One region of the Rhizobium sp. NZLR1 genome, then DNA from elsewhere that is predicted to be linked to it. Evidence: predicted binding sites of a transcription regulator. Region 1 holds the regulator's gene; each other region holds the start of a gene.
The links. Region 1 encodes HrcA, which represses chaperone genes, less so after heat shock. Its sites were predicted from a motif close to GTTAGCACTCNCNNNNNGNGAGTGCTAAC; they were not measured.
Positions count from the first base shown of each region.

Region 2: the regulator HrcA is predicted to act here: its motif matches at 2,089-2,117, upstream of groES (co-chaperone GroES).
Region 3: the regulator HrcA is predicted to act here: its motif matches at 1,841-1,869, upstream of J3O30_RS07080 (co-chaperone GroES).

Region 1 covers NZ_CP071632.1:378,300-381,575, forward strand. The annotation lists gene rdgB (RdgB/HAM1 family non-canonical purine NTP pyrophosphatase) at 1-257, opposite strand, end outside; gene J3O30_RS01890 (VOC family protein) at 258-683, opposite strand; gene rph (ribonuclease PH) at 680-1,399, opposite strand; gene hrcA (heat-inducible transcriptional repressor HrcA) at 1,526-2,614, shown strand; gene grpE (nucleotide exchange factor GrpE) at 2,783-3,276, shown strand, end outside.
Region 2 covers NZ_CP071633.1:542,615-545,890, reverse strand. The annotation lists gene groL (chaperonin GroEL) at 31-1,674, opposite strand; gene groES (co-chaperone GroES) at 1,740-2,036, opposite strand; partial or broken gene J3O30_RS33345 (ISL3 family transposase) at 2,277-2,517, opposite strand.
Region 3 covers NZ_CP071632.1:1,405,433-1,408,708, reverse strand. The annotation lists gene J3O30_RS07090 (hypothetical protein) at 1-299, opposite strand, end outside; partial or broken gene groEL (chaperonin GroEL) at 368-1,444, opposite strand; gene J3O30_RS07080 (co-chaperone GroES) at 1,470-1,787, opposite strand; gene J3O30_RS07075 (hypothetical protein) at 2,297-2,560, shown strand; gene J3O30_RS07070 (hypothetical protein) at 2,557-2,886, shown strand; gene J3O30_RS33710 (hypothetical protein) at 2,883-3,212, shown strand; gene J3O30_RS07065 (DUF1488 domain-containing protein) at 3,203-3,276, shown strand, end outside.

The sequences.
Region 1 (3,276 bases):
GGGTCGCCGTCAAGCGCATCGACCACCAGCCCGGAATCGTCCGAAAGCGCCGGCATGCCGGCGGCATTGGCCGAGGCGACCGCCTTGATCGTCGCATTCTCCTCGAAACTTGTGCCGGTTTCCTCCGGTTCGACGAAATTCAGCTCGGCAGCCGATCTGGCGGTGAAGCCGAGCGGTCCGATCAGTTCCTGGATCTCGCGGATCTTGCCGGCATTGTGGCTGGCGACGACGATGGTCTTCGTTTCAAGCTTGCGCATTCAGATGTCCTGTTCGATGCCCCAGATTTTCGCCTCCGCGCATTCCAGGCTGTTGCCCTCAGGATCGCGGAAATAGATCGAGCGGCCGCCATTCGGCCAGTGCACTTCGGATTCGATCGCCACGCCGGCCGTTCTCAGCCGTTCGGCCATCGCATCGATGTTGCGGCCGGACACCCGAAAGCAGGCATGGCCCTGTCCGGTCGTGCCGTGCGGCGGCACCTGCAGGGCATCCCGCGCCGGCGGCTTCACCGTTTCCTCAGGATTGAAGATCAGCAGAACGCCGGGGCCGCAGCGGAAGAAGACATGCCGGTTGGCGGCGCGGGCGATCTTTTCAAGTCCGAGAACGTCTTCGTAGAACGTCTCGGCCTGATCGAGATCGCGTGCATAGAGCGCCGTTTCCAACATGCCTTCCAGCATGGGGTTCATCCTTCGACGGCTTGCTTCTGCAGCGCGACCAGTTCGCCGATGCCGTTTCTGGCAAGCTGCATCAGCGAGGTGAATTCGCCCTCGCTGAACGGTGTGCCTTCGGCCGTGCCCTGGATCTCGACGATCCCGCCGGTGCCGGTCATCACGAAGTTGGCATCGGTCTCGGCCGAGGAATCTTCGAGGTAATCGAGATCGATCACCGGCTGGCTGGCGAAGATACCGCAGGAGATGGCGGCGACATGATCCTTCAGGACCCGGTCGACCTTGATCATGTTGCGGCTTTCCATCCATTTCAGGCAGTCGTAAAGGGCGATCCAGCCGCCGGTGATCGAAGCCGTCCGGGTGCCCCCATCGGCCTGGATGACATCGCAATCAAGCGTGATCTGCCGTTCGCCGAGCGCCTGCAGGTCGACGACGGCGCGTAGCGACCGGCCGATCAGCCGCTGGATTTCCTGGGTGCGGCCGCCCTGCTTGCCGGCGGCGGCCTCGCGCTTCATGCGTTCACCGGTCGCCCGCGGCAGCATTCCGTATTCGGCCGTGACCCAGCCCTTGCCGGAATTGCGCAGCCATGGCGGCGTCTTTTCTTCGAGGCTGGCCGTGCAGAGCACATGCGTATCGCCGAATTTTACCAGGCAGGAGCCTTCCGCATGCTTGGAAAAATTGCGCTCGAACGAGACCTTGCGCATCTGGTCGATTTTTCTGCCTGAAGGCCGCATTCTTATCTCCTGGGGTTTGTTGACCGCTTCTACGATTGGCGGCGCTCATTTGCAAATTCCCTTTTGCCACGGCTGCGAGTTTGACTTACTTTCGGGAAATATCATCAGCGCGGGTTCGAGAGGTTCATGGGCATCAGGTCGACATCGGTTTCGGATGCCGTTGCTGCGCTCGACGAGCGCTCCAGGGAAATTTTTCGCCGCATCGTCGAGGGTTATCTGGAGAGCGGCGAGCCGCTCGGTTCGCGCAATCTGTCCCGCCTGCTGCCGATGTCGCTGTCGCCGGCCTCGGTGCGCAACGTCATGAGCGATCTCGAGGATCTCGGCCTCATCTATTCGCCGCATACCAGCGCCGGCCGGCTGCCCACCCAGATAGGCCTGCGCTTCTTCGTCGATGCCTTCATGCAGGTCGGTGATCTCTCCGCCGAGGACCGCGCCAATATCGATCGGCAGGTGCGGGCCGAAAGCGGCGGCAATCCGGTGGAATCGATGATGAACGAGGCAAGCCGCATGCTGTCCGGCATTTCGCGCGGCGCCGGCCTGGTCATCACCTCGAAAAGCGATCCGGTGCTGAAACATGTCGAGTTCATCCGGCTTGAACCGACAAAGGCGCTGGCCGTGCTCGTCGGCGATCACGATCAGGTGGAAAACCGAATCATCGAGCTGCCGGCGGGGGTCACCTCCTCGCAGCTGGCGGAGGCGGCGAATTTTCTCAATGCCCACATGTCCGGCCAGACCCTGCCGGAGCTCCGCAAACAATTAAGCCAGCTGAAGGATAACGTCCGTCACGAGCTCGATGCCCTGTCGCGTGATCTCGTCGAGCGCGGCATCGCTGTCTGGGCCGGCAGCCCGGACGAGGGAAAGCCGACGCAGCTGATCATCCGCGGCCGCGCCAACCTGCTCGAAGGCCTCGCCGGCGCCGAGGATCTCGACCGGCTGCGCCTGCTGTTCGACGATCTCGAAAAGAAGGACAGCCTGATCGAGATCCTCAATCTCGCCGAAACCGGTTCGGGCGTGCGTATCTTCATCGGTTCGGAAAACAAGCTCTTCTCGCTGTCAGGCTCCTCGCTCATCGTCGCGCCCTATCGTGACGATGACGATCGTATCGTCGGCGCCGTCGGCGTCATCGGTCCGACGCGGCTCAATTATTCCCGCATCGTGCCGATGGTGGACTACACCGCCCAGCTCGTCTCCCGCCTTTCGCGCAATCCCCTTTGATGCCGCTTTGACGTCGCAGCCCTTCAAAGTTCGACAGCGTCCGTTGGGCATCTGACGAGAGTGGCGCTGTACAGGCGCAGAATTTTCGCTTCTTTGTCACGCAGACTTGATTTTTTTCGGTCAAACCTCGATATCGGGCGCATCTGAAGACACCAACCGGAGACCGTCATGACCGATGACACGACGAAAAACGGACCTGACGCAACTGCGGCCGATGCCGCAGCCGACGCTGCCGCCTACGTCGAGAACGATATTGCGCAGGAAGAGGCCACCCAGCCGGACCCGCTCGAGCTTTTGAAAGCCGAAAACGGCGAACTGCGCGACCGCTATCTGCGCCTTGCTGCCGAGATGGACAATCTGCGCCGGCGCACCGAGCGCGAGGTCAAGGATGCCAAGTCCTATTCCGTCGCCGGTTTTGCCCGCGACATGCTTGCCGTCTCGGACAATCTGCGCCGGGCGCTGGATGCCATCCCGCCAGAGCTCAAGGACGCGGCCGATGCCGGCCTGACGACGCTGATCGAGGGTGTGGAGATGACCGAGCGCGCCATGCTGTCGGCTCTCGAACGCCATGGCGTTCGCAAGCTGGAGCCGGTCGGCCAGAAGTTCGACCCGAATTTCCATCAGGCGATGTTCGAGGTGCCGAACCCCGACGTGCCGAACAA
Region 2 (3,276 bases), on a different replicon from region 1:
AGTAATTCCGGGAGCTCCGGAGCGGACCCGTTACATCATGCCGCCCATGCCGCCCATGCCGCCCATGTCAGGCATGCCGCCGCCGGTAGCATCCTTCTTCGGTAGATCGGCAATCATGGCTTCTGTGGTCACCAGCAGGCCGGCAACCGAAGCCGCGTTCTGCAGGGCGGTGCGCACAACCTTTACCGGATCGACAATGCCCATGGCGATCATGTCGCCATATTCAGACGTCTGAGCGTTGTAACCGAAGTTGTCGGTATTGCTTTCCAGGATCTTGCCGACCACGATCGAACCTTCGTCACCGGCGTTTTCGGCAATCTGGCGAACCAGCGACTGAAGTGCCTTGCGGATGATCGCTATACCGGCGTTCTGGTCGTCATTCTCGCCCTTGATATCGAGGACGATGGAAGCGCGCAGCAGAGCTGTGCCACCGCCTGGAACGATGCCTTCTTCAACAGCCGCGCGTGTGGCGTTGAGCGCGTCGTCGATGCGATCCTTCTTTTCCTTGACTTCGACTTCCGTCGAGCCGCCAACGCGGATGACGGCAACGCCGCCAGCGAGCTTGGCAAGGCGTTCCTGCAGCTTCTCGCGGTCGTAGTCGGAGGTGGTTTCCTCGATCTGAGCCTTGATCTGGCCGATGCGACCGTCAATATCCGCCTTGGTGCCCGCACCATCAACGATGGTAGTATTCTCCTTGGTGATAGAGACCTTTTTGGCACGGCCGAGCATCTCGAGCGTGACGTTTTCGAGCTTGATGCCGAGGTCTTCGGAGATGACAGTGCCGCCGGTCAGGATCGCCAGATCCTCCAGCATGGCCTTGCGGCGGTCGCCGAAGCCAGGAGCCTTGACGGCAGCGATCTTGAGGCCGCCGCGCAGCTTGTTGACGACGAGCGTCGCGAGAGCTTCGCCTTCGACGTCCTCGGAAATGATGAGCAGCGGCTTGCCACTCTGGACGACTGCTTCCAGGATAGGAAGCATGGCCTGCAGATTGGAGAGCTTCTTTTCGTGCAGCAGCACATAGGCATCTTCCAGTTCAGCCACCATCTTTTCGGCATTGGTGACAAAATAGGGGCTAAGATAACCACGATCGAACTGCATGCCTTCGACGACTTCGAGCTCGGTTTCGGCGGTCTTGGCTTCTTCGACGGTAATCACACCCTCATTGCCGACCTTCTGCATCGCGTCGGCGATATACTGGCCTATTTCCTTCTCGCCATTGGCCGAGATGGTGCCGACCTGGGCAATCTCTTCCGATGTGTTGATCTTCTTGGCCTTGGCCAGCAGGTCCTTCACGACCGCGGTAACGGCGAGATCGATGCCGCGCTTCAGGTCCATCGGGTTCATGCCGGCTGCAACGGCCTTGCCGCCTTCGCGAACGATCGCCTGGGCGAGAACGGTAGCTGTGGTGGTACCGTCGCCAGCGACGTCATTGGTCTTCGAAGCGACTTCGCGGACCATCTGGGCGCCCATGTTTTCGAACTTGTCGTCCAGTTCGATTTCCTTGGCGACAGCGACGCCGTCCTTGGTAATGCGCGGTGCGCCGAAGGACTTGTCGATCACGACGTTGCGGCCCTTCGGACCGAGCGTGACCTTCACTGCATCGGCAAGAATATCGACGCCCCGCAGCAGCTTCTCGCGTGCATCACGGCCGAATTTGATCTGTTTCGCAGACATGGAATAACTCCCGGGCCATTGGCCCCATGGTCTTCGTCAAAAGGAAATAAGGAAGCGGCCGAAGATCAGGCGATGACGCCCATGACGTCTGCTTCCTTCATGATCAGCAGGTCTTCGCCGTTGAACTTAATCTCGGTGCCGGACCACTTGCCGAACAGGATGCGATCGCCCGCCTTGACATCGAGGGGAACGATCTTGCCGCTCTCGTCGCGTGCGCCGGTGCCGACGGCGACGATTTCGCCTTCCTGCGGCTTCTCTTTGGCGGTGTCGGGAATGATGATCCCGCCCTTGGTCTTGGCTTCAGCCTCGATACGGCGCACGACGACGCGGTCGTGCAGCGGCCGGAAAATGGTATTAATCATTTTGGGGTTCCTCAACGGGGTCGCGGCCGAATGGCCAATCCCGATACCTCACCTTAGCAGTCTTGCGTTGAGAGTGCCAGCGAGGATTCGTGTCATGCCGGTATTTGTCGAGCCCATTGAGTTGCAGCGCGGTCGAAGACCGTACGCGGTAGCGCACCTAGATCGCTAGGGCCAAGTCTGCAAGAAGGGTCGAAATCGACGTGAGATGTATATGCTCTCATGCATCGGCGCGTATGTATGCCTGATATCGTGAAACAGATACCGCCCGCAGCGATTGCCATCTTTCCAACACTGGGTAAGAAACGCTTCGAAGTATAAAGGGAATGTGGGCTGCAGTGCAGCCCTGCGTCGATCGGGTGGGGATTCGAAAGTCAGCCATTTCGCGATGCTGTGTCGGCCATATCCGGTGCGACGTGCTATCTCGGAGCATGACAAACCTTCTTTGCTCAGGGCATGGACCGTATCGAACACCTGCCTGGCGAATAGGCTTCAGCCAAATATAGCCCAATCACAGCCGACGTCAGTGCCTTCGTCATCTCGGCACTGGCGTTGCCTTCACGATTGCGAGCCCGGACCTTCAGGGCATCCACGCCAAGCTGCGGGGTGAGTTCATCCCCTGGTTGGGTGGCCAGGACATGCAGAAGTGGCAGCCCCACATCACGATCCAGAACAAGGTCACGAGGTTGGTAGCGGATACTTTGCACGTGTCGCTCGTGAGAGAATTTCGACCGCATCCTATCGAGATTGTCGGCCTTGATCCGTGGCGGCATCTGAATGGTCCGTGGCAGCACGAAACGTTCGCGATGTTTGGCAAGGTTCCCTGACACGGATCACCGCACCAGGGGCCGGAGCTGCTGCACAGTCAGCCTAATACGAGCCGCTGAGGGGTTTTCAAGTGGGGTTCGGTGCTCTCGTCCCCAATTACCCCTCAAACTGCCAAGCGACACCGACGAACGCCCGTCCCAAAACGAAAAAGCCTGCCGCGGGAGGAGGTGCGGCAGGCTTTCAAAAAGAACCGAACAACGACTGGGAGGAGGAGTGCCGCTGTTCCAATAGACGTCCCTTGGGAGGAGGAGTGGGCCGTCTGAAACACGAAGCTCTGCGGGAGGAGGTGCATTGCTTCGATGAGGATTAAGATATGCTATCGTCGCGGATTTAACAGTCTCAATGCTGCAGTGCAGGTATGCGCGGGAGCCATAGCTCCATATCTCGCAAAAGCGTGAAGTTGAATGAGATAAGC
Region 3 (3,276 bases), 1.0 Mb from region 1:
TGACGCTGCTTGTAGCCTTCGGTAATCGCCCTGAACTCGATACGTTTAGCACTCGCATCCGGCGCCGCATTGAACCGCTCGACGCAAATGGCCGACGCCAGCTCCCCGCGTGCGATGTCGCTGGCGGCGGCGGCCGCTTTGCTCGACGTGCCGCCTGTGACCCAACCTCCCCAGCTGAAGCCGATAATCATCGTGGCGATCGCTGTGACGACGCAGGCCCAGACGAGTAACGTTTTGGATGGCTGGTAACTGTCGAAACGCTGGGTGATCGATGTCTTACTGCTGCTCTGCATGGACATTGGAATTCTCCCTCTCTGTTGTTCGGGTTCCACCGTCGGACCACCCTGGCCAAACGGCTCAGGTGTTCTCAATAGCCCATATCGCCACTTCCGGCTGCAGGGGCAGAGTCTCTTGCGGGGATGTCGGCGATCATCACCTCGGCGGTGATCAGAAGTGCTGCAATCGAGCCGGCGTCCTGCAGAGCCGTACGCACGACCTTGGCGGGATCGACGATGCCGGCCTCGATCATATCGACATAGGTCTCCGTCTGTGCGTCGAAGCCCTGATTGTAATCATTGCTGCCGGCGAGTTTTCCGACGACGATCGAGCCCTCGAACCCTGCATTGTCGGCGATCTGCCGGATCGGGGCCTCGAGCGCCCTGAGCACGATCGAGATGCCGGCTGTCACGTCGGCGTTCTCCCCGGTCAGTCCCGTTAGCGCCGACTTCGCGCGCAACAGTGCCACGCCGCCGCCGGGCACGATGCCCTCTTCGACCGCGGCACGAGTGGCGTTCAGCGCGTCATCGATGCGGTCCTTCTTTTCCTTGACCTCCGTCTCGGTCGCGCCGCCGACGCGGATGACCGCAACGCCACCGGCGAGTTTCGCCAGCCGTTCCTGCAGTTCTTCCTTGTCGTAGTCGGAGGTGGTCTCGTCGATCTGCGCCTTGATCTGCTGGATGCGGGCCTGGATGGCCGCTTTCTCGCCGGAACCGTCGATGATCGTGGTGCTATCCTTTTCGATCAGCACGCGTTTGGCGCGGCCGAGCATATCGAGCGTGACGTTCTCAAGCTTGATGCCTAGATCCTCGGAAATCATCTGGCCGGCCGTGAGCACGGCAATGTCTTCCAGCATGGCCTTGCGGCGGTCGCCGAAGCCTGGCGCCTTGACGGCCGCGACCTTCAACCCGCCGCGCAGCTTGTTGACGACCAACGTCGCCAGTGCGTCGCCTTCGACGTCCTCCGAGATGAGCAGAAGCGGTTTGCCGGTCTGCACGACGGCCTCCAGGATCGGGAGCATCGACTGCAAGCTGCCGAGTTTCTTCTCGTAAACGAGGATGTAGGGCTCCTCCAGCTCCACGCGCATCTTCTCGGCATTGGTCACGAAATAGGGCGAGAGATAGCCACGGTCGAACTGCATGCCCTCAACGACGTCGAGTTCGGTCTTGAGATACGGATCGGAATGCGATCGATCAGGCGGCTTTTTGAGAGGCCTCTCCGATCTTTTCGACAATGCCCATGATGTCGGTTTCCTTCATGATCAGAAGGGTTTCGTCATCGATCGTGACCTCCGTCCCCGACCATTTTCCGAACAGAATGAGATCACCGACCTTAACGTCGAGCGGGACCAGATTGCCGTTTTTGTCGCGCAGGCCGGGGCCGACCGCGACCACTTCGCCTTGCTGCGGCTTCTCCTTAGCGGCGTCTGGAATGATGATCCCGCCCTTGGATTTGACATCGCCTTCCGCACGTCGAATGACGACGCGGTCGTGAAGTGAACGGAATTTCATAGAGATCTTTCTGCTGCCGGCGCTTATGGCGGCTGCAGCCTATAAATAACTCTCGTGGCACTCGATTGATAGGAGTGCCAAGAAATAATGTTCGCGCGGGAAATTTTTTGAAAAATTCATGAAATCAATCCGACGGGATATTTTGTAATAATCAGGAAATGGATAGAATTTTTCAAGCCATCGCGCTCCATTTATCTGGGTGAGCGAAGAGTTAATTTAGCGTTTTTCATAGATAATTCTGAATTTATCTTGATTTAAACTCAATCGAGGCGCAATGATTGGCCTCGTCGATTTGGCCGATTTGGCTTCGCGGTGTCAGAGACCTACGACCCGCCATCACCACTGAATTCTCGATGCGATCTATACGTCGTTCCGGCGTTGATTTCGCCTATTCCGATCCGGAATGAGCTCGGCGCTGACCGCGGATGTACCGGCAGCCTCGAGGTCGTCCGGTTCGGATCCCAACGATACAGGAAACGCATCGATGTATTCCTGCGGAGGCCTCAGCCGTGACAAGTCGCACCACACAAACGGTCGTCCGCTTTTCGTCTCCATTCCGCCTGCCCGGTTTCGACGGGGCGCAGCCAGCTGGAGAATACCGCGTCGATTATGATGAGGAATTGATCGATAGCGTTTCCAGGCTTGCCTGGCGACGGGTCGGCGCCTTTATCCACCTGCCGGCGATCGCCGGGCAGAGCTCGACGCAGCAGATGGTGCCAATCCACCTGTCAGATCTCGAAAGCGCACTCGAAAAGGACCACAAACCGTCATGACCGCTACCCGCATCCCGCAACGCAATGGACGCTCAATCCGACGCGAGGAAGCAACACATATCTTCAAGGTGGGGCAGACTGTCCGGTTGAAGGTCAGGTTCTTAGGAGTCCCCTCCAAGCTCCCCGACACATACCGCATTACCGCCACGCTGCCTCTGAGAGGAAATGTGCTGCAATACCGCATCCGCAGTGACGATGAACGTCATGAGCGGGTCGCGACGGAAGATAGCCTGGAACCGGTAAACCTATCGCCCGCCGGCAGCGGCGCAACACTGATCGAGAGGACGTTTGGCAATGGCCCGAATGACGAAAGGTTGACATCGTGAACAGCCATGAAGACGAAGCCGAACGAAGACGGAATGCCTTTGCCGTCTGCACATGGGAAAGCAAATGTGGTGCGCACGGCCGCTACTCCATGGAGATCGAACACGACCGCCGGATCGAATCCGCCCGTTCGTGGACCGTCTATCGTGTCTCTGCGAGCGTTCCAGTGCACGCCGACCATGTCATGATCGGCAAGAGCCGTTCGGAGGCCAGGAGAGACATGATGTCCTTCAATCTTCTCAGCATAGGATATCGGAAGGAATGGCTGAGGCTGTCGGACGCCGCCCGGAGTGCTTGTGAGATCCCGCCGGTTCAACCATGGCGCTAGCTTTTCTGAGCCAAAGCCGCAGCTTCGATTCGGTGAGAAATGCTGTGCGCTTTGTCGGCCATGA